4 regions of the Serratia symbiotica genome follow, and region 4 is predicted to be linked to each of the others. Evidence: predicted binding sites of a transcription regulator. Region 4 holds the regulator's gene; each other region holds the start of a gene.
The links. Region 4 encodes PurR, which represses purine synthesis genes. Its sites were predicted from a motif close to CANGCAAACGTTTGCNTG; they were not measured.
Positions count from the first base shown of each region.

Region 1: the regulator PurR is predicted to act here: its motif matches at 3,024-3,041, upstream of glyA (serine hydroxymethyltransferase).
Region 2: the regulator PurR is predicted to act here: its motif matches at 3,249-3,266, upstream of cvpA (colicin V production protein).
Region 3: the regulator PurR is predicted to act here: its motif matches at 2,595-2,612, upstream of purH (bifunctional phosphoribosylaminoimidazolecarboxamide formyltransferase/IMP cyclohydrolase).

Region 1 is NZ_CP050855.1:2,213,088-2,218,444, forward strand. Features, by position in the region: gene SYMBAF_RS11090 (nickel/cobalt transporter) at 1-746, opposite strand, end outside; gene SYMBAF_RS11095 (DUF1007 family protein) at 737-1,372, opposite strand; gene glyA (serine hydroxymethyltransferase) at 1,652-2,905, opposite strand; partial or broken gene hmpA (NO-inducible flavohemoprotein) at 3,250-4,454, shown strand; gene SYMBAF_RS11110 (hypothetical protein) at 4,535-4,768, opposite strand; gene glnB (nitrogen regulatory protein P-II) at 4,824-5,162, opposite strand; gene SYMBAF_RS11120 (NAD+ synthase) at 5,184-5,357, opposite strand, start outside.
Region 2 is NZ_CP050855.1:1,551,943-1,557,299, reverse strand. Features, by position in the region: gene accD (acetyl-CoA carboxylase, carboxyltransferase subunit beta) at 39-947, shown strand; gene folC (bifunctional tetrahydrofolate synthase/dihydrofolate synthase) at 1,029-2,294, shown strand; gene dedD (cell division protein DedD) at 2,295-2,933, shown strand; gene cvpA (colicin V production protein) at 3,419-3,919, shown strand; gene purF (amidophosphoribosyltransferase) at 3,941-5,357, shown strand, end outside.
Region 3 is NZ_CP050855.1:3,098,820-3,104,176, forward strand. Features, by position in the region: rRNA gene SYMBAF_RS15345 (23S ribosomal RNA) at 1-124, opposite strand, end outside; tRNA gene SYMBAF_RS15350 (tRNA-Glu) at 340-415, opposite strand; rRNA gene SYMBAF_RS15355 (16S ribosomal RNA) at 605-2,146, opposite strand; gene purH (bifunctional phosphoribosylaminoimidazolecarboxamide formyltransferase/IMP cyclohydrolase) at 2,747-4,336, shown strand; gene purD (phosphoribosylamine--glycine ligase) at 4,385-5,357, shown strand, end outside.
Region 4 is NZ_CP050855.1:1,232,542-1,237,898, reverse strand. Features, by position in the region: partial or broken gene SYMBAF_RS06265 (MATE family efflux transporter) at 1-175, opposite strand, end outside; gene SYMBAF_RS06260 (riboflavin synthase) at 384-1,022, shown strand; gene punC (purine nucleoside transporter PunC) at 1,159-2,337, opposite strand; gene purR (HTH-type transcriptional repressor PurR) at 2,456-3,481, opposite strand; gene cydH (cytochrome bd-I oxidase subunit CydH) at 3,801-3,890, shown strand; gene SYMBAF_RS06240 (C40 family peptidase) at 3,963-4,727, opposite strand; gene SYMBAF_RS06235 (Grx4 family monothiol glutaredoxin) at 5,145-5,357, shown strand, end outside.

The DNA of each region.
Region 1 (5,357 bases), 980 kb from region 4:
GAGAACAGCAGCACCAGAATCGCCCCTGAGCATGGCCGCATGCCCATCACCAGCACAATAGCGGCCTGAGTACGCCAGTCACTACCAAGCAACTCGCTGTCGCTGGGCAGATGACGGTGCCCGCAGCCACAGTGTTCGCTGTGCATGTGGTTCGCCGCCAATGGTTCGAGGTGGCTGATGCGCAGCGCCGGTGCCAGGCGCTGCGCCTTAAGGACAGAGTACAGGCGTTTCAATGCACGCCAGCTCAGCAGTGCGCCGAACAACATCACCAGAATAAAGCTGCCTTTTTCCAGCCAGAAGCTGCTGTAGTGCAATTGTCGGGAAGAAAGCTGCAAAACCTCCAGCATCAACGTCACCAGCGCGATCGCCACCAGCCCCTGCACCAGTGAAGCGGCAAAGGTCAGCTTCAGGCTGCTTTTCAGCCGCACCGGGTGGGTCGCCAGATAGGTGGCGATCACCACCTTACCATGGCCGGGGCCGAGCGCATGCAGCACACCATAGCTCAGGCTGAACAGCATCAGCAGCCACCCGACCTGATGCGGCGCGGCTTTCACCTGCTGCAACAGCCCGGCCATTTGCTGGTGCAGCGCCTTCTGCCATATCACAGCGTGCATCAGCAATTGTGGCCAGAAGTGCCATGCCAGCTGGGCGGCCAACGTCAGCAACAGTGCAAACAGCAGTAGCGGCCACAAGCTAAAAATCCAGTGATGCTTGTGGCCGGACGGTTGGCTGAGATTTATTGACATTGCAGGGTCACCCGTTGCGCGAACTGTTGCCCCAATGCCCTATCTTCGCCGGGCGAGTCGTTTTTATCGAGTGACAACGCGTAGAGCCGCAGCGAAGTATCCGGTTTTGGTGTTATCAAGCTGAGCTTACACTGCTGCGCCATTGCCAGTGGCAGGTGCAACGCGGTTGGACCTTTATAGGTCATATCAACAAAGTAGCTGGGATCGTAGGTGGAGATCTCAAAGGGTTTACCCACCAGCGGTTGTGGTTCGGCTAGTGGCAGCACAAATTCCAGCACCGCCTGGTTGCCCCGCCGCGATAGGTGGTATTCAGTCGGCAAATTGAGGTATTTCACCGGTTTGCCATTGCGATAAATATCGGTGAAATAATGTTGGCCCAGTACGTTGGCCATGACTTGCGCCGCCAGCTTTTTCCAAACGACTGAATCGCTTTTGGCATTCTTCGCATCATACAGCAAATCCGCTGAGGTGATTTCATCCATTACCCACACCATTTTCAACCCGACCAGCCGTTGATCCTTAGCCACAAAGGTAGTGTTCATATCAATAAAGCTGTGCGGGTGAGCAGCAGCGTTGACACTGAACAATAGGCATACCCCAACCAGAGCACCATGTAACTTCATCATCAAAGGATTTTCACCCTGTTATCAAAGCGGCGCTCATCTCGAATATCGATGAAAACACCGCAGACTGGACATCTTCCTGTATGCTCAAAGGGGAGAGCGCTAATGGCTCCCCAGAAAATGAAACGGTAAAACAGGATTGGCATAGAGCGCGCATACTTATAAAGCGAGCGGCACGGGATGCCACAATTAACTGCCTCGCCAAACCCTGCCTCAATAGGGTGTGGGTCTGTTAACACTGATTGACTCAGCGCCGAGGCAGTTTTCACTGTGAGGGTGGAACTATGCGTAAACCGGCAAGCGGGCGCAGATATCCAACACTTTCTGCTTGGTGCGTTCGATGGTGGCGTCGTCGTTGATGTTGTCCAGTACATCACAGATCCAACCGGCCAGTTCACGCACTTCAGCCTCTTTGAAGCCACGGCGCGTCACCGCCGGGGTGCCGATACGCACGCCGGAAGTCACAAACGGGCTTTTCGGATCGTTTGGCACACTGTTTTTGTTGACGGTGATATTTGCGCGCCCCAGAGCGGCGTCAGCTTCTTTACCGGTCAAATTTTTGTCAACTAAATCCAGCAAGAACAAGTGGTTGTGAGTACCGCCGGAAACCACTTTATAGCCGCGTTGCAGGAACACTTCCACCATCGCCTTGGCGTTGTCGGCCACTTGCTGCTGGTAAATTTTGAACGCTGGCTCCATTGCTTCTTTCAGCGCCACCGCTTTGCCGGCGATCACATGCATCAGCGGGCCGCCCTGGCCGCCAGGGAACACTGCCGAGTTCAATTTCTTATACAATGCTTCATCACCCCCCTTCGCCAGGATCAAGCCACCACGTGGGCCTGCCAGGGTTTTGTGGGTGGTAGTGGTAACGATGTGTGCATGCGGCACGGGGTTCGGGTAGACGCCTGCGGCGATCAGACCAGCAACATGTGCCATGTCAACGAACAGGTAAGCGCCAATGCTGTCAGCGATTTCACGCATTTTTGCCCAATCGGCGATGCCGGAGAAAGCAGAGAAGCCGCCGATGATCATTTTTGGTTTGTGGGCCTGTGCTTGCTTAGCCAGATCGTCATAATCGATCTGGCCTTTTTCGTCGATGCCGTAAGGCACCACGTTGTACAGTTTGCCGGATAGATTGACCGGGGAGCCGTGGGTCAGGTGGCCGCCGTGCGCCAGGTTCATACCCAGAATAGTGTCACCTGGCTGCAACAACGCCGTGTAAACAGCGAAGTTAGCCTGGGAGCCGGAGTGCGGTTGTACGTTGGCGTAATCTGCGCCGAACAGTTCCTTTGCGCGGTCAATAGCCAATTGCTCAACAATATCCACATATGCGCAGCCGCCGTAGTAACGCTTGCCTGGATAGCCTTCAGCGTATTTATTGGTCAGTTGTGAACCCTGAGCCTGCATGACGCGCGGGCTAGTGTAGTTCTCAGACGCAATCAGCTCGATGTGTTCTTCCTGACGCACTACTTCTTGCTCCATTGCACGCCACAGTTGTGCATCGTAATCGGCAATGTTCATTTCACGTTTTAACATCCACATCTCCTGACTTAAATCGGCTAACTAAAAAATCACCCAATAACACCCCATTTGGGTACTGAACCACAGTGTAAACTGTTTCCCTCTAGCGAGGATAGGGCTTGACAGAGGTTTTTACGCAAACGATTGGCACAAGATTCCACAAGACTTGGATCCGATAAATCGCCCCTACCAGCAACGAACTTTTTCTCATGTTCAGGATGCGGTTTTTTCATATTCTGTGCGCCTGATCGTTGGCTGGCAACCACCCTAATAAAAACAGGGTCATTTACCTGCGCAGCCAAATCTAATAATATGCATTTAAAATACATTATTAAAAATCGTCTTTAAGAAGCGCTTCCATGCTGGACAGCCAAACCATCGCCACCGTCAAATCCACTATTCCTTTGCTGTCTGCCACCGGGCCAAAGTTGACCGCCCATTTCTATGATCGCATGTTCACGCATCACCCTGAATTGAAAGATATTTTCAATATGAACAACCAACGTAACGGCGATCAGCGACAAGCACTGTTCGACGCCATCTGCGCCTATGTCAACAATATCGAAAACTTGGCGGCGCTGCTGCCAGCAGTGGAGCGCATCGCACAAAAACATACCAGCTACAACATTCAGCCCGATCAGTATGATATTGTCGGCAGCCACCTGCTGGCCACGCTAGACGAGATGTTCAGCCCAAGTCAGGAAGTGCTGGATGCCTGGGGCAAAGCCTATGGCGTGCTGGCCAAGGTGTTTATCCAGCGTGAAGCGCAAATTTATCAGCAAAGCGAGACCGACAATGGGGGTTGGCGCAATCTGCGCGCCTTTTGCATCGTCAAAAAACAGCCGCAGAGCGATGTAATTTGCAGCCTGGAGCTAGCACCGGTCGATGGCGGCCAGGTGGTTGATTTCAAACCAGGCCAGTATCTGGCAGTCTACATCAAGCACGACAGCCTGGAGTACCAAGAAATCCGCCAGTACTCTCTGACCACCGCGCCAAACGGCAAGTTTTATCGCATCGCGGTCAAGCGTGAAGATCAGGGCAAGGTATCTAACTATCTGCATCAGCAGGCACAGGAAGGCGATGTGATTTATATTGCCCCGCCGCACGGCGACTTTTTCCTTGAAGCCGAAGCGGAAACGCCGATCGCGCTGATCTCCGTCGGCGTTGGCCAGACGCCGATGCTCAGCATGTTGCATGCCTTGCACGACAGTCAGCATCAGGCGGAAATCCACTGGCTGCACGCGGCAGAAAACGGTGCCGTTCACGCCTTTGCCGGCGAAGTGGCAGATATCGCCGGGCGCATGCCGCATCTGAACCGCCACATCTGAACCGCCACATCTGGTATCGCCAACCGGGCGCAGACGATGTAGAAGGACGCGACTATCACCGCCAAGGATTGATGGATCTCAATGCCCTGAGTGACGCACTGAGCAACCCGCAAATGCACTACTATTTCTGCGGCCCGGTACCGTTCATGCAGCACGTGGCTAAACAGTTGCTGGCGATGGGTGTGGAGGCCGAACGTATCCACTATGAATGCTTTGGCCCGCATAAAGTGCTGTAATCAATCAGGGCGCGGTTTGCCAACCGCGCCCTGTCATTATTTCTGTTGCAGCCTGCGCATCTCCTGCGCCAACGGCTCGGTTATCGGCGCAACCCGGTTGCCCCCATTCCCCCGTAAATAGCCATCAGATCAGTGGCCTGCTGGTCGTTCATTGCCCAGCCGTAGCCCGCGTCGTCGGCATTCAGCCCTCCACCCATAGCGTGGTTAGCAGGTTGTCCACCATCACCATCGCGGTCGGAATGGGGTTGGCGGTATTTTGGCCGTACAACGCGCACATCTCTTCTGCGCTCATCTTGACGTGCGAGGTAATACACCAGGAGGCCGAGCACTACCCAAGTTCTAGCTGGTCGCGCTCGGTAGACAATCGCATTAGATCGCTTCTTCGTCTTGTTCGCCGGTCCTAATACGCACCACACAGGCCACATCGAAGACGAAGATCTTGCCATCACCAATCTTGCCGGTTTGGGCGGTCTGCATGATGGTTTCCACGCAGGTATCGACGATATCGTCAGCCACTACGATCTCAATTTTCACTTTAGGCAAGAAATCGACCATGTATTCAGCACCGCGGTACAGCTCGGTGTGGCCTTTTTGACGGCCAAACCCTTTCACTTCGGTCACTGTCATGCCGGTAATGCCGACTTCAGCTAAAGCTTCACGGACATCATCCAATTTGAACGGTTTGATAATCGCATCAATCTTTTTCATCTTCCTTTTTCCTCCCATTCATTACCAATTTTTGCGGCCAAAACCCGATGTGATGGGATAGCGGCGGTCTTTGCCGAAGTTACGGGCAGTGATACGCGGCCCAACAGCGGCCTGACGCCGCTTGTATTCATTGATGTCCACCAGGCGGATTACTTGACGTACGATAGCCTCGTCGAACCCTTCGGCCACCAGATC
Region 2 (5,357 bases), 320 kb from region 4:
GGACTGGCGTTTGCCAGGTTCAAGCAGAAAGGTTATCGATGAGCTGGATTGAACGAATTCTTAACAAAAGCAATATTACACAAACCCGTAAAGCGAGCATTCCTGAAGGGGTCTGGACCAAATGCGATAGCTGCGGCCAGGTTCTCTATCGCGCCGAGCTTGAGCGTAATCTGGAAGTGTGCCCTAAGTGTGACCACCACATGCGCATGACATCGCGTATGCGTCTGCACACCCTGCTGGATAAAGGCAGCGAAGTGGAATTGGGCGGCGAACTGGAGCCGAATGACATTCTGAAGTTCAAAGATTCTAAAAAGTACAAAGATCGTTTGGTCGCTGCGCAGAAAGCGACTGGTGAAAAAGATGCATTAGTGGTGATGAAAGGCACGTTGTACGGTATGCCGATCGTGGCCGCTGCTTTTGAATTTGCCTTTATCGGTGGTTCTATGTCGTCCGTGGTTGGTGCACGTTTTGTGCGAGCAGCCGAGCAAGCACTGGAAGACCACTGCCCGCTGGTCTGCTTTTCCGCCAGCGGTGGTGCGCGCATGCAGGAAGCACTGATGTCGCTGATGCAGATGGCGAAAACTAGCGCGGCGCTGGCCAAAATACAGGAACGTGGTCTACCTTACATCTCCGTGCTGACTGATCCGACGATGGGGGGGGTTTCTGCCAGTCTGGCGATGCTGGGCGACATCAACATCGCCGAGCCGAAGGCGCTGATCGGCTTCGCTGGCCCACGCGTTATCGAGCAAACAGTGCGTGAAAAACTACCGCCTGGTTTCCAGCGCAGCGAATTTTTGATCGAAAAAGGCGCGATTGACATGATCGTTCGTCGGCCAGAAATGCGCCGAACCCTGGCCAGCATTCTTTCCAAGCTGACCAACCAACCGCAGCCACATTTTGATGAGGAAGCGCTGGTCATCGCCCAGGAAAATCAGGCCGACGCCTGAGGTGCAGGCAGAGACCCCGCACGGGTGCAGGCCAGTGTGGGGGGCCTGAGAATTAATGAACCAAGTCCAGCGATGGCACTCATGCAAAACCACCCAATTCCCCAAGCCACATCGCCATTGAACGAGTGGCTTTACTATCTGGAACATCTGCACAGCCAGGCGATCGAACTCGGCTTGGAACGTGTGCAACGCGTTGCGGCGCATCTTGAGTTATTGACCCCCGCAGCAACGGTATTCACCGTTGCTGGCACCAATGGCAAGGGTACCACCTGTCGCACGCTAGAAGCCATGCTGTTGGCCGCTGGCCTACGTGTTGGCGTTTACAGTTCGCCGCATCTGGTGCGCTATACCGAGCGGGTACGCATCCAGGGTGAAGAACTGAACGAGGCGGAATTTAGCCACTCCTTTGCTGCTATTGAGAACGGCCGTGGCGAAACCTCACTGACCTATTTTGAATTTGGTACTCTGTCTGCATTGCATCTGTTTAAGCAGGCACGGCTGGATGTGGTGATCCTGGAGGTTGGTTTGGGTGGGCGCTTGGACGCCACTAATATCGTTGAGCCGAGCGTGGCGGTGATCACCAGCATTGCGTTGGATCATACCGATTGGTTGGGCAACGACCGGGAAAGTATCGGCAGCGAGAAGGCGGGCATTTTCCGTAGTGGCAAACCGGCCGTGGTGGGCGAAGCGGACATGCCAGCGAGTCTCCAGCAGGTGGCCGAAGCACTGGGCGCACCGCTTTACCGCAACGGGGTGGCCTGGAGTTATAGTGAACAAGGCGAGCACTGGCAGTGGCAAGGTGGTGAAACGCTGCTGGCTGGTTTGCCGATGCCGAATGTGCCGCTGGTCAATGCCGCTAGCGCACTGGCGGCGCTGAGCTATTCCTCGCTGGACATCGACCATCGGGCAATCCATGCCGGGCTACAGCAGGCGATGCTGCCTGGCCGTTTTCAACTTGTGTGCCAAGAGCCGAGACTGATCCTTGATGTGGCGCATAACCCGCACGCTGCCAGCTATCTGGCTGGACGTCTGGCGAAGCTGCCGCGCAACGGCGGCAAGGTGCGTGCTGTGGTCGCCATGCTGTCGGACAAAGACATCGCCGGCACGTTGGCCTGCCTGCGCGCGCAGGTGGATGAATGGTATTGTGCGCCGCTTGACGAGCCGCGCGGTGCTCGCGCTGAATTGCTGGCACAGCATTTGATGCAACCGCGCCAGTTTATCGATGTTGAAACCGCTTGGCGGCAGGCTATGCAGGATGCTGATAAACAAGATATTGTTATCGTCTGTGGATCGTTCCATACCGTGGCACAGGTGATGGTGGCATTAGACGAGAGGCGAGGAGTGTGAGTGGCAAGTAAATTTCAGAACCGACTGGTTGGCACCGTAATTCTGGTCGCGCTGGGGGTCATCATCCTGCCAGGGCTGTTGGACGGCAAAAAAAAACATTATGAGGATGAGTTCGCGGCGATCCCATTGGTGCCGAAGCCGGGAGACGTGGAAGAAAACACCATGCTGCCGCCAGTCACTCAGCCGTTGCTCGCGCCGCCAACAGTGGGGGCAGAGGCTTTAGTTGAACATCAGCTAGCCCCTGAGGTGGCGGTTCAGCAGGCGGGGCACCAAAACACGCCACCGCCGGTGCATAAGCCCATGCCCCTGCCGACACCGGTCGATGTGAAACCTGACCTAATGCCGAAACCTAAACCTGCTCCTGTGCAGAAATCGGTGAAAGAGCAGGCCCCGGTTGGACAAGCTTATGTTGTGCAACTCGGGGCGCTGAAAAATGCTGCCAGGGTGGACGAGATCGTCGCTTCGCTGCGTTTGTCTGGTTATCGCGTCTTTACCGTGCCATCGACACCGGTTCAGGGGCAACTCACGCGCATTTACGTTGGCCCAGATGCCTCGAAGCAAAAGCTACAGTCTTCTTTGTCGGCGCTGAATGCCATCAGCGGGTTAAGTGGGCAGGTGAAGCCGTATAGCGTGCGTTAGGCGATGTCCCGCCATTGCCCGTGAGCACCGCTGACGGTCATTTGAAGGCGGCCTCAGTGATAGGGTGAAAGACGCTGAGGGCGTGAAAGGCGTGATGGCTGACATGAAAGAGCTTGATATTGTCGAAACCCTAAAAGATGAGCGTATCAATATGCCCGCTCTCTAACGAGTTGGTTTTGGCAGGCGAAGTGGAAGCGTCCGCCGAGAAGTTGCATGGTGATCGAGCGGGTCGTGGTTTATCAGTATTCTCTATAATGCGGTGCGAGAACACGCCCTTATTGACTATTTTTATTTATAACGTGGTGGGAAATTCCCTACGAAAACGTTTTCTTTTTCTGTTAGAATTCGCCGCAAATTGGATGCGCCTGGTAAATTTCAAGTTGCCTCAAAGTAGTCACTGAGCAGTTCCCTGGGGCGGGGAGTAAGTTGAGGGCTGCCGCTAGAAAGATAAAGGGAGCAAGGGCGATTCATCATTGGGATAGTTCATGGTCTGGATTGATTACGTCATTATAGCGCTGATTGGATTTTCGGCTCTGGTGAGCCTGATCCGAGGGTTTGTTCGCGAAGCATTGTCACTGTTGACATGGGGATGTGCGTTTTTCGTTGCCAGCCATTTCTACTCTTACCTTGCGGTTTACTTCACTCGTTTTGAAGATGCACTGGTGCGAAACGGTATCGCGATCGTCATTTTGTTTATCGCGACGCTGATCATTGGTGCAATGGGTAACTATGTGATTAGCTCTCTGGTAGAGAAAACCGGGTTATCAGGTACTGACCGGGTGTTGGGCATCTGTTTCGGTGCACTGCGTGGCGTGCTGATCGTTGCAGCGATCCTGTTCTTCCTGGATACCTTTACCGGCTTATCGCAAAGCACAGATTGGAAACAGTCGCAGCTTATCCCCCAATTTAGTTATATCATCAGGTGGTTCTTTGACTACTTGCAAAGCACGTCGAGTTTCTTACCGGCCCATTTACCGGGGCGGTAGCGGCTTAGAGGAAAAAACAGCATGTGCGGTATTGTCGGTATTGCCGGTTTTACACCGGTTAACCAGTCGATTTATGATGCGCTGACGGTGCTCCAGCACCGTGGTCAAGATGCCGCAGGCATCGTCACCATTGATGCCCAAAACGGGTTCCGTCTGCGTAAAGCAAACGGTTTGGTGAAAGATGTGTTCGAGGCACGTCATATGCAGCGTTTGCAGGGCAACATGGGTATTGGTCATGTGCGTTACCCAACGGCTGGCAGCTCCAGTGCCTCGGAGGCTCAACCTTTCTACGTGAACTCGCCGTTCGGCATTACGCTGGCACACAATGGCAACCTGACTAATGCCCATGAACTGCGTCATAAGTTGTTTGAGGGGGGCCGCCGCCACGTCAACACTACCTCCGATTCTGAGATCCTGCTGAACGTGCTTGCCAGCGAGCTGGATCATTTCACGCATTATCCTTTGGGGGCCGACAACATTTTCAGCGCTGTGGCCACCATGCATCAGCAACTGCGCGGCGCTTATGCCTGTGTGGCGATGATCATCGGCCACGGTTTGTTGGCGTTTCGCGACCCGAACGGCATCCGTCCGCTAGTGCTGGGCAAACGCCAGCTTGAAGACGGTTGTAACGAGTATATGGTGGCTTCTGAAAGCGTGGCGCTCGATACGCTGGGTTTTGAATTTCTGCGCGATGTGGCACCGGGTGAAGCCGTCTACATCACCGAGAAAGGTCAATTGTTCACCCGTCAGTGCGCGGAGAACCCGAAAACCCATCCATGCCTGTTTGAGTATGTCTATTTCGCCCGTCCTGACTCCTTTATGGACAAAATTTCGGTCTACAGCGCCCGCGTACGTATGGGGCAAAAGCTGGGCGAGAAAATCGCCCGTGAGTGGGAAGATCTGGACATTGACGTGGTGATCCCGATCCCGGAAACGTCTTGCGACATCGCGCTGGAGATTGCCCGCATCCTGGACAAACCATATCGCCAGGGTTTCGTAAAAAACCGCTATGTAGGACGCACCTTCATCATGCCGGGCCAGCAGGTTCGTCGCCAGTCAGTGCGCCGTAAGCTAAACGCCAACCGCGCCGAGTTCCGTGATAAAAACGTGCTGCTGGTGGATGACTCTATCGTGCGCGGCACCACCTCAGAGCAGATCGTCGAGATGGCGCGCGATGCCGGTGCCAAGCGGGTGTACTTGGCCTCCGCCGCGCCAGAAATCCGCTTCCCCAATGTCTACGGCATTGACATGCCGAGCGCGAACGAACTGATCGCCCATGGCCGTGAAGTGGATGAAATCCGCCAGATCATTGGTGCTGACGGTTTGATCTTCCAAAATTTGGCTGATCTAATTGAAGCGGTGCGTGACGAGAACCCGGATATCGCCCAGTTCGAATGCTCGGTGTTCGATGGCATCTATGTCACCAAAGATGTTGACC
Region 3 (5,357 bases), 1.5 Mb from region 4:
CCCCATTCGGGTATCGCCGGCTATAACGGTTCATATCACCTTACCGGTGCTTTTCGCAGATTAGCACGCCCTTCATCGCCTCTGACTGCCTAGGCATCCACCGTGTACGCTTAGTCACTTAACCTTACAACCCGAAGGTGTCTCACTTCGCATTGCAAACAGGTGAGTGTCACCATGACAGCTTGACCCTTACCCCAATACCTCTACGCAGGGATAAGCTTCAGCCGTCATTTTTCAATTTTCAGCTTGTTCCAGATTGTTAAAGAGCACTATCTCAAACCCGACTCGCAAGTCAGCTTTGAGATAGTCGGTGATAATGTCTTTCACTCATTATCACAATGGCGTCCCCAAGGGGATTCGAACCCCTGTTACAGCCGTGAAAGGGCAGTGTCCTAGGCCTCTAGACGATGGGGACACAGAAATTGCCTGGCAAATCGCTGATTGGCTATTTCCGTGTAAAGGCGCAACTCTGCTGGCAAAGTCAAGCAACCACGGTGTTAACCACTCAGTCGCCTCTAGCGCCTTTCAACGAAAGGGTTTTCTTGCTCATCGACATTCATCAGACAATCTGTGTGAGCACGCCACACAAATCAATATCTTTCGGTAAGGAGGTGATCCAACCGCAGGTTCCCCTACGGTTACCTTGTTACGACTTCACCCCAGTCATGAATCACAAAGTGGTAAGCGCCCTCCCGAAGGTTAAGCTACCTACTTCTTTTGCAACCCACTCCCATGGTGTGACGGGCGGTGTGTACAAGGCCCGGGAACGTATTCACCGCAGCATTCTGATCTACGATTACTAGCGATTCCGACTTCATGGAGTCGAGTTGCAGACTCCAATCCGGACTACGACGTACTTTGTGAGGTCCGCTTGCTCTCGCGAGGTCGCTTCTCTTTGTATACGCCATTGTAGCACGTGTGTAGCCCTACTCGTAAGGGCCATGATGACTTGACGTCATCCCCACCTTCCTCCGGTTTATCACCGGCAGTCTCCTTTGAGTTCCCGACTTTATCGCTGGCAACAAAGGATAAGGGTTGCGCTCGTTGCGGGACTTAACCCAACATTTCACAACACGAGCTGACGACAGCCATGCAGCACCTGTCTCAGAGCTCCCGAAGGCACCCCTCCATCTCTGGAAAGTTCTCTGGATGTCAAGAGTAGGTAAGGTTCTTCGCGTTGCATCGAATTAAACCACATGCTCCACCGCTTGTGCGGGCCCCCGTCAATTCATTTGAGTTTTAACCTTGCGGCCGTACTCCCCAGGCGGTCGATTTAACGCGTTAGCTACGGAAGCCACCCCTCAAGGGCGCAACCTCCAAATCGACATCGTTTACAGCGTGGACTACCAGGGTATCTAATCCTGTTTGCTCCCCACGCTTTCGCACCTGAGCGTCAGTCTTTGTCCAGGGGGCCGCCTTCGCCACCGGTATTCCTCCAGATCTCTACGCATTTCACCGCTACACCTGGAATTCTACCCCCCTCTACAAGACTCTAGCTTGCCAGTCTCAAATGCCGTTCCCACGTTGAGCGCGGGGATTTCACATCTGACTTAACAAACCGCCTGCGTGCGCTTTACGCCCAGTAATTCCGATTAACGCTTGCACCCTCCGTATTACCGCGGCTGCTGGCACGGAGTTAGCCGGTGCTTCTTCTGCGAGTAACGTCAATGCAATGTCTTATTAACACATTACCCTTCCTCCTCGCTGAAAGTGCTTTACAACCCGAAGGCCTTCTTCACACACGCGGCATGGCTGCATCAGGCTTGCGCCCATTGTGCAATATTCCCCACTGCTGCCTCCCGTAGGAGTCTGGACCGTGTCTCAGTTCCAGTGTGGCTGGTCATCCTCTCAGACCAGCTAGGGATCGTCGCCTAGGTGAGCCGTTACCCCACCTACCAGCTAATCCCACCTGGGCACATCTGATGGCGTGAGGCCCGAAGGTCCCCCACTTTGGTCTTGCGACGTTATGCGGTATTAGCTACCGTTTCCACTAGTTATCCCCCGCCATCAGGCAGTTTCCCAGACATTACTCACCCGTCCGCCGCTCGTCACCCAGAGAGCAAGCTCTCTTGTGCTACCGCTCGACTTGCATGTGTTAGGCCTGCCGCCAGCGTTCAATCTGAGCCATGATCAAACTCTTCAATTCAAAGCTTGATATGCTTCAACTTGTGAAGCGCTGCTCAAAGATTTACTGCATGAATGTTACTTCAGGTAGTCACTCTTCAAGACTTGATATTTTTTCGTCCCAACAGGGACGGGATATCGTCTTGTGGAGTGCCCACACAGATTGTCTGATAAATTGTTAAAGAGCGGTAAGTCAGCCGCAGCACGGCGGCAAACTTGAGGTGGCGTATACTACGCGTTCCCTCTGAAGAGTCAAGCCATTATTTTGACTTTTCCCTTGCTGATCCGGCAGCGTATCTGCCGAAATACCGGGCCAGTGGGGGCGCATTATAGGGCGTTCTCGGCAGCCCGCAACAGGTATTTTCAACAAAAACGATTGTTTGCTGCATTCCACAGCAACATCCCACCTTATACCCATTTGCGCACAAACTTATCCACAGGCGCCATTTGCACGGAAAATTTACGAGCGTCACGCAAACGTTTTCGCTACAATCCCCCGCGATAAAAACGTTCCCCCCTTTACGGGAGCGTGACCTTAATTTGTGCCTGACCGCCCCTCATTAAGGTGGAAATTCACGTAACGCTCTTTATATTGCGACTCCAAAAGCCAAGGGATAAAACCATGCAACAACCTCGTCCAATCCGCCGGGCTCTGCTCAGCGTGTCTGACAAAGCCGGTATTGTTGAATTCGCCAAAGCGCTGTTAAGCCGGGGCGTTGAACTGCTCTCAACTGGCGGCACCGCCCGCCTGCTGGCAGAGGCCAATTTGCCTGTTACCGAAGTTTCCGACTATACCGGTTTCCCGGAGATGATGGACGGACGAGTCAAGACCCTGCACCCTAAAATCCACGGCAGCATTCTCGGTCGTCGTGGCAAAGACGACACCATCATGAGACAACACGGCATTAAACCGATCGATATGGTGGTAGTAAATCTGTATCCGTTCGCCCAAACCATAGCGCGCTTGGGCTGCTCACTGGAAGATGCGGTCGAAAACATCGATATCGGCGGCCCAACCATGATACGTTCCGCTGCCAAGAACCATCAAGATGTCGCCATCGTGGTAAAGAGTAGCGACTATGCTGCCATCATTACCGAGATGGATAACAACGGCGGTTCACTGCAATACGCTACCCGTTTCGATCTGGCGATCAAAGCCTTCGAACATACCGCTGCCTATGACAGCATGATCGCCAACTACTTTGGCACGTTAGTGCCAGCCTACCACGGTGATGCCAAACAGCCTTCAGGCCGCTTCCCCCGCACCCTAAACCTTAACTACATCAAACAGCAGGATATGCGCTACGGTGAGAACACTCACCAGCAGGCTGCTTTTTATATAGAAGATAACGTGCGAGAAGCTTCCGTGGCTACCGCTGACCAGTTGCAGGGTAAGGCGCTGTCGTACAACAATATCGCCGACACTGACGCCGCGCTGGAGTGCGTAAAAGAGTTCGCCGAACCAGCCTGTGTGATCGTCAAACATGCCAATCCTTGCGGTGTGGCAATTGGCGACGACATTTTAGCAGCCTACGAGCGTGCTTATCAGACCGATCCTACCTCAGCGTTCGGCGGTATCATCGCCTTTAACCGTGAACTGAACGCCGCAACTGCGCAGGCCATCATCAGCCGCCAATTCGTGGAGGTGATTATCGCCCCCAACATCAGCCAAGAAGCTCGCACAGTGCTGGTGGCCAAACAGAACGTGCGTGTGCTGGCCTGCGGTCAGTGGCAGCATCGCGTTGCCGGTCTTGACTTCAAACGCGTTAACGGCGGTCTGCTGGTGCAAGATCGCGATCTGGGCATGGTGAATGAAGACGATCTTCGCGTAGTGTCTGAGCGCCAGCCAAGCGCACAGGAGTTGCGCGATGCGCTGTTCTGCTGGAAGGTGGCCAAGTTCGTGAAGTCCAATGCTATCGTCTATGCGCGCGGCAATATGACTATTGGTATAGGTGCCGGCCAGATGAGTCGCGTGTATTCAGCTAAGATCGCCGGTATCAAGGCGGCAGACGAGGGTCTGGAAGTGAAAGGTTCTGCCATGGCGTCTGACGCCTTCTTCCCGTTTCGCGATGGCATTGATGCTGCTGCTGCGATCGGCATCACTTGTGTGATCCAGCCGGGCGGTTCGATCCGAGACGACGAAGTGATTGCCGCCGCCAATGAGCATGGCATGGCGATGATCTTCACCGACATGCGCCACTTCCGCCATTAATCCCTTTTATTTCGTGTGCTACGGTGCACGCTATTCGTGGAGCACTTGATGAATATTTTGATTATCGGTAACGGCGGGCGTGAGCATGCGCTAGCCTGGAAAGTTGCCCAGTCGCCGCTGGCGGATAAAGTCTTTGTCGCGCCGGGCAACGCTGGCACCGCACTGGAAGCCAAGCTGGAAAACGTGGCGATCTCTGCCACCGATATCCCGGCACTGCTCGCCTTCGCTCAGAGCCATGATATCGGCCTGACCATTGTTGGCCCAGAAGCGCCGCTAGTGATTGGTGTGGTTGACGCCTTCCAGGCCGCTGGCCTGAAAATCTTCGGGCCTTCGCAGGCAGCCGCTCAATTGGAAGGTTCCAAAGCTTTCACTAAAGATTTCCTGGCACGCCACAACATTCCCAGCGCTGAATACCAGCACTTCACTGAAGTTGAACCGGCGCTGGCTTACGTGCGCAGTAAAGGCGCGCCGATCGTCATTAAGGCCGATGGCCTGGCAGCTGGCAAAGGCGTGATCGTTGCCATGACGCTGGCGGAGGCGGAAGACACAGTGCAAGATATGCTGGCCGGCAACGCTTTCGGTGACGCCGGCCACCGCATCGTGGTGGAGGAGTTCCTTGCCGGTGAAGAAGCCAGCTTTATTGTGATGGTTGATGGTGAACATGTGGTGCCGATGGCCACCAGCCAGGATCACAAGCGCGTCGGCGATGGCGATACCGGCCCGAACACCGGTGGCATGGGTGCTTACTCTCCGGCACCCGTAGTGACTGACGAAATCCACCAGCGCGCCATGGATCAGGTGATCTGGCCAACGGTGCGCGGCATGGCGGCGGAAGGCAATATTTACGTTGGCTTTCTGTATGCCGGGCTAATGATCTCTGCCGATGGTCAGCCGAAAGTGATTGAGTTCAACTGTCGCTTCGGCGATCCAGAAACCCAGCCAATCATGCTACGCCTGCGTTCCGACTTGGTAGAGCTGTGTCTGGCGGGGGCAGAAGGCAAACTGGGCGAGAAAACCTCCG
Region 4 (5,357 bases):
GGATCGCAGGTAGCCAGATTGAAGTGCCGACCGCCACTGCAGCCATATCCGTGGCGCTGTAGGCCCCGGCCATAATGGTATCCACCACCCCCATGGCGGTTTGTGATATTTGCGCGATGATTACCGGGATGGCGAGAACCAATAAATTACGCGCTTCTAGGAAGTACTTCTGCACGCATACACCTTTCTGTTTTATTTATGAGTGGGAGGGTTGCCGTGAGCAGACAACAATAATTAAACTTTATCACAGTGGAATTTTGTCAAAAGAGTCTACCTATTCGGCGTGTTTAAGCAAATATTGCGATCAAAGAGTTTTCAGTGGGTTTGGTTTTACGCGTAAACTGGCATAAACGCGTTAACTCGTTCAGAAAAAAGAGGCATATATGTTCACCGGTATTGTACAGGGCACCGCACCCTTGGTCGCCATTGATGAGAAACCCAACTTCCGCACCCATGTGATTGAAATGCCTGCCGAACTATTGTCTGGGCTAGAGTTAGGTGCCTCGGTTGCCCATAATGGTTGCTGCCTGACGGTGACCGCCGTGGAAGGCACGCGCGTCAGTTTCGATCTGATCAAGGAAACGCTATGCCTGACCAACCTTGGCGAATTGGCGTTGGGTGACAGGGTCAACATCGAGCGTGCCGCCAGATTTAACGACGAAATTGGCGGCCATCTAATGTCCGGCCATATTATTTGCACGGCAGAAGTGGCCAAGATTTTGGCTTCGGAAAATAACCGCCAAATCTGGCTACGTATGCCCAATGCGTCACTGATGAAATATATCCTGCATAAGGGGTTTATTGGCATTGACGGCATCAGCTTGACCATCGGCGAGGTGGTGAATAACCGGTTCTGCGTGCATTTGATTCCCGAAACGTTAGAACGCACCACGCTGGGTAGAAAACGTTTGGGCGACAAAGTGAATATTGAGATCGACCCGCAAACACAGGCGGTAGTGGACAGCGTTGAACGGGTGCTCGCTAGCCGTGAAGCAAGGTTATCGGCGACGTTCAAGGACTGACAAGCTGGCGAGTAATAATGTATCACTATCAGTGGAGCAAACGGCTAACGTTTATCAGGAAACGCTGGTATTAGCGCACAGACGCCGTTTTATTGCCCGATAAATTAGCCCAGCGATTAATAGTGGGCTAGCAAATTCACGCCGTGCCGCCAACTGCTTTTCCTCGTTGTAGCCAATAGCCCACCGCAGCCAACACCACTGTAGAAAACATCACCGACACTGTCGCCAACAATGGCTGCGAGATAAATGCCGATACCAGCATGCTGGCGACAAAGCACAGACCGAGCTGCAAAGTGTTTTGCAACGCTGCGGCTTTGCCACTGCTTTCCGGAAATGCCATTAACGCATTCGCCACCATTATTGGATAGCCAGCACCATTAACCAAGGCCATGATGCAGAACGGGATCAACAAAGTGGTCAGGGTTGGTTCGCCCAGCATCGCCACTAGATACAGTGCTGCGATGCTTGCGCCATAAGTTACTAACAACCATGGCAGCAAGGTTTTACCCTTAATGCGATTTAGTGTGGTACGGTAGCCATAACCCCCCAACAGGAAAGCTAAGGTTTGCGGCATATAGCTTAGGCCAATATCATTTGGGCTGTAGCCCATATCGCTGAGGATAAACGGCGAACCGGTCAGCCAGGCGAAAAATCCGGCCGAACCGGCGGCGAACATCGCAACGTTGCCGCTGAACACGGGCGATTTGAACAACTGCCAGAAGCTGACACTACTGTTGCTTTGACCAGCTGCGTTTTCTGACCGGGTGCTTTTCTTCAGCAGTAATGTTGGTAGCAGTAGCAGGATGGAGAAGCCCAATAGCACGGCGAAGATCATGCGCCAACTTGTCTGGTTCAGCAGCCAGGCACCCATCAGCGGTGCCAACGCGGGGGATAACGCGACCAACGGCATGATCGTGGCGAATATGCGCCTGGCTTTGCCCTCACGGTAGCGGTCAACCACCAGCGCCTGCCAGGTAACAGCGGCGGAGCAGGCACCAATCGCCTGAATAAAGCGCAATAACCATAGCTGCACAGCATTTTGTACCCATAGCATGCCGAGGCAACCTAAGGCGAACAGCACCAAGCCGAGCAGCAGTACTGGCTTGCGGCCCAGATGGTCGGAAAGCGCACCCCACAGTAGCTGTGCAAAAGCGAAACCCGCTAGAAATACGCTCAGGCTGACACTGATCGCACCGGCAGAGATCTGTAATTCCTGCTGCATGGCACTAAAGGCAGGTAGGTACATGTCGGTGGCCAGATAACCCAATATGCTCAGGCCAGCGAGGTAACCCATAAAGCCAAAGGAATTTCGCATGGTATTTCTCGTTAATATTGTGTGATCGCAAGTTTTAGTGTCGAGAAAAGAACGGACACCGACTGGCGCAGTCAGTTGAACATCGTGGATGGCTATTTGCTCATACAGCAGGCGGTGTTTAACGGCGGTAGTCGATGAATGGGCCATCGGCCACCGAACGGCGTTCAAGCAGTTTCGGGTGCACTTCGATCACCTGTGACTCCTCACGTTTACTGATAATGCGATCCAGCAACATGCTAAACGCCATTTCACCTAGGCGTTCCTTCGGCTGATGGATAGTGGTCAGCGCCGGGGTGAAGTACCTGGCATTACGCACGTTATCATAGCCGATCACCGAAATATCCTGCGGCACACGTAGGCCCAGTTCGTCAGCGGCGCAGATGGCTCCCATCGCCATGATGTCGCCACCGCAAAATACAGCAGTTGGCCGTTGTTTTTGTGACAGGATTTGATGCATTGCCTGATAACCGGATTCTGGCTCAAAGTCGCCCTGAACGATCCACTCATTGCGCATCTTAATATTAGCTTCCTCCATGGCTTTCAGAAAACCCTGGTGACGCCCGCCACCGGTGTTGCGCACCAGTTGGCCCGGAATGGCACCAATATCACGGTGGCCGCGCTCGATCAGATAGCGGCCAGCCAAGTAACCGCCCTCGAAGGCATTGTCGACGATGGTATCAGTGAAATCCCCCCGTGCAGCCCCCCAATCCATCACCACCATGGGAATAGGGCGATATTCTTCCAGCATGCTCAACAGTTGTTCTGGGTATTCCGAGCACATTATTAGCAGGCCATCGACGCGCTTTTGTGCCAGCATAGCCAGATAGGCGCGTTGTTTGTTCAGATTATTGTGCGAGTTGCACAAGATCAGCGTGTAGCCCTTGCTATAGCAGCTATTTTCCACTGCTTCGATCACTTCAGCAAAATAGGGGGCCTCACTTGATGTGGCCAGCAGGCCGATCGATTTGGTGTGATTGACCTTCAGGCTGCGCGCCACGGCGCTTGGCGAATAATGCAACTCCTTGATTGCAGCACAAACGGCCGCTTGAGTTTCTTCGGCGACGAAACGAGTCTTATTGATGACGTGCGAAACGGTGGTAGTGGAAACGCCAGCGCGTTTGGCTACATCTTTGATCGTTGCCATATAATAAATGACTCCTGAACTCACATTTTACAATATGCAAGTATAATGTTAATCGTTTACCTGCGTAGATCCTTCTCCAGAAAAGCGAAAACTGAGTTTTTAGAGTTGTGGCCTTCGGCGCTTAGTCTGGGGGAACACATGCCGATACGCAGTTGTGAACTGCGAATTTTGTCGCATATTGAGCAAAAGTGGAAGAGGGAGTCGGCACTATAAACTGGGAATGATAATAAGATTTTATTGGCGAATTGTGAGAATATAATTTGGCACATTAATTGTGCGCCTTTTATCCTTGAAAAAGCCTCCCAGAGAAGGAATAGTGATGGATACTGACCTGAAGATGTCGTTGCTTGCCACGTTATGTGTGTTGGCGGTGATTATTGTTTTCTGTTTCACCGCTGTGCTGAACTGACCGCTAGCATTAAACCTAAATAAAGGCGCAGTTACTGTGCCTTATCCAGGGTTCTTCAACGCATGCACAGCGTTAGCGAATGGTTTGTGGCGTGACTACCCGGCGTGCACCGATGTAGTGATTCTGCCAATAGTCGTTGTTGAGTTGGCTGATGCGGATCTCTTCACCGGATCGCGGTGACTGTATAAATTTGCCATTGCCGAGATAGACCCCGACATGATCGGCTACGTTGTGATTGTGAATGCGAAAGAACACCAGATCACCGCTTTCCAGTTCGCTTTTCTTGATTGGCGCAGCATGGCGTAATTGGTACATTTCTTTGGTGGTGCGTGGCATCTTGATTTTCACCACATCTTTATAAGCGTAGTAAATTAGACCACTGCAATCAAAGCCGGTATGGGGTGAACTGCCCCCCCAGTGATAAGGCTTGCCCATTTGGCCCATCAGCTTGGCCATCGCCGTCTGTTTGGCATGCTGATAACGTTTTTTATGTGCCAGGCTGAGCTTCAATGGTTTTACATCGTGTGGGTGTATAGTTTTGGAAATACCGGGTTGACGTTGGTGGTCATAGCGCTTTTTGTCACCCTTTCTCGGTGGGACTACTTTAACAGTTTTGGCTATTTTCTGGGTTTTGGCCTTCAACGGTAACCTAGCGCTAACTTTTACTTTTTTTCTGACTTTCACCGCTTTTCTTTTCTGGGGGTCATCTGGTTGCGCTTCATTAGCAGCGTGACTTTTGCGCTGCTCGGTGGTAGTACGCGCCTGCGGTACAGCATGCGCTAGATTGAAGAAGAGTTGTGTAAGTAGCAGCATGGAAAGTATAAGAATTAAGCGCATGTCAACATCACCAACTTTGACTTTAAACGGATACCGAAGGCTGACAGTATTCCCGAATTTTTCCATATACAACAGCGAAGACATTATAAATAGTGATCCATATTGTGAGAAAAAGTTAACGGCATATTTTTTTATTTAAAATCAATTAATTAGTTTTTTAAAAACACGAACAGAATTTTGTGGATTAATTAAACACCGACTGAGGGGGGAAATTATGGGTTAAATGGTCGGATTAAAAATGTTATTCTGAATCCATATTTTAACCCGGAACGGTGTTTGCTGATAAGACGCGATCAGTAGCGGGTGATGCACTTGTAAAAGAGAGCATCTCTTATGACTACTACAGCCGTTAAAACAGCCCACATGATGCATGTGGTCGCTATGAGATGTCGATTGAGGAAACAAATAATGACGACAATGACGACGATTGAAAAAATTCAGCACCAGATCGCTGAAAACCCCATTTTGCTGTACATGAAAGGCTCACCAAAATTGCCAAACTGCGGTTTCTCTGCGCAGGCTGTGCAGGCGCTGTCTGCCTGCGGCGAGCGCTTTGCTTACGTGGATATTTTGCAGAACCCGGACATTCGTGCACAACTGCCTAAGTACGCTAATTGGCCGACTTTCCCA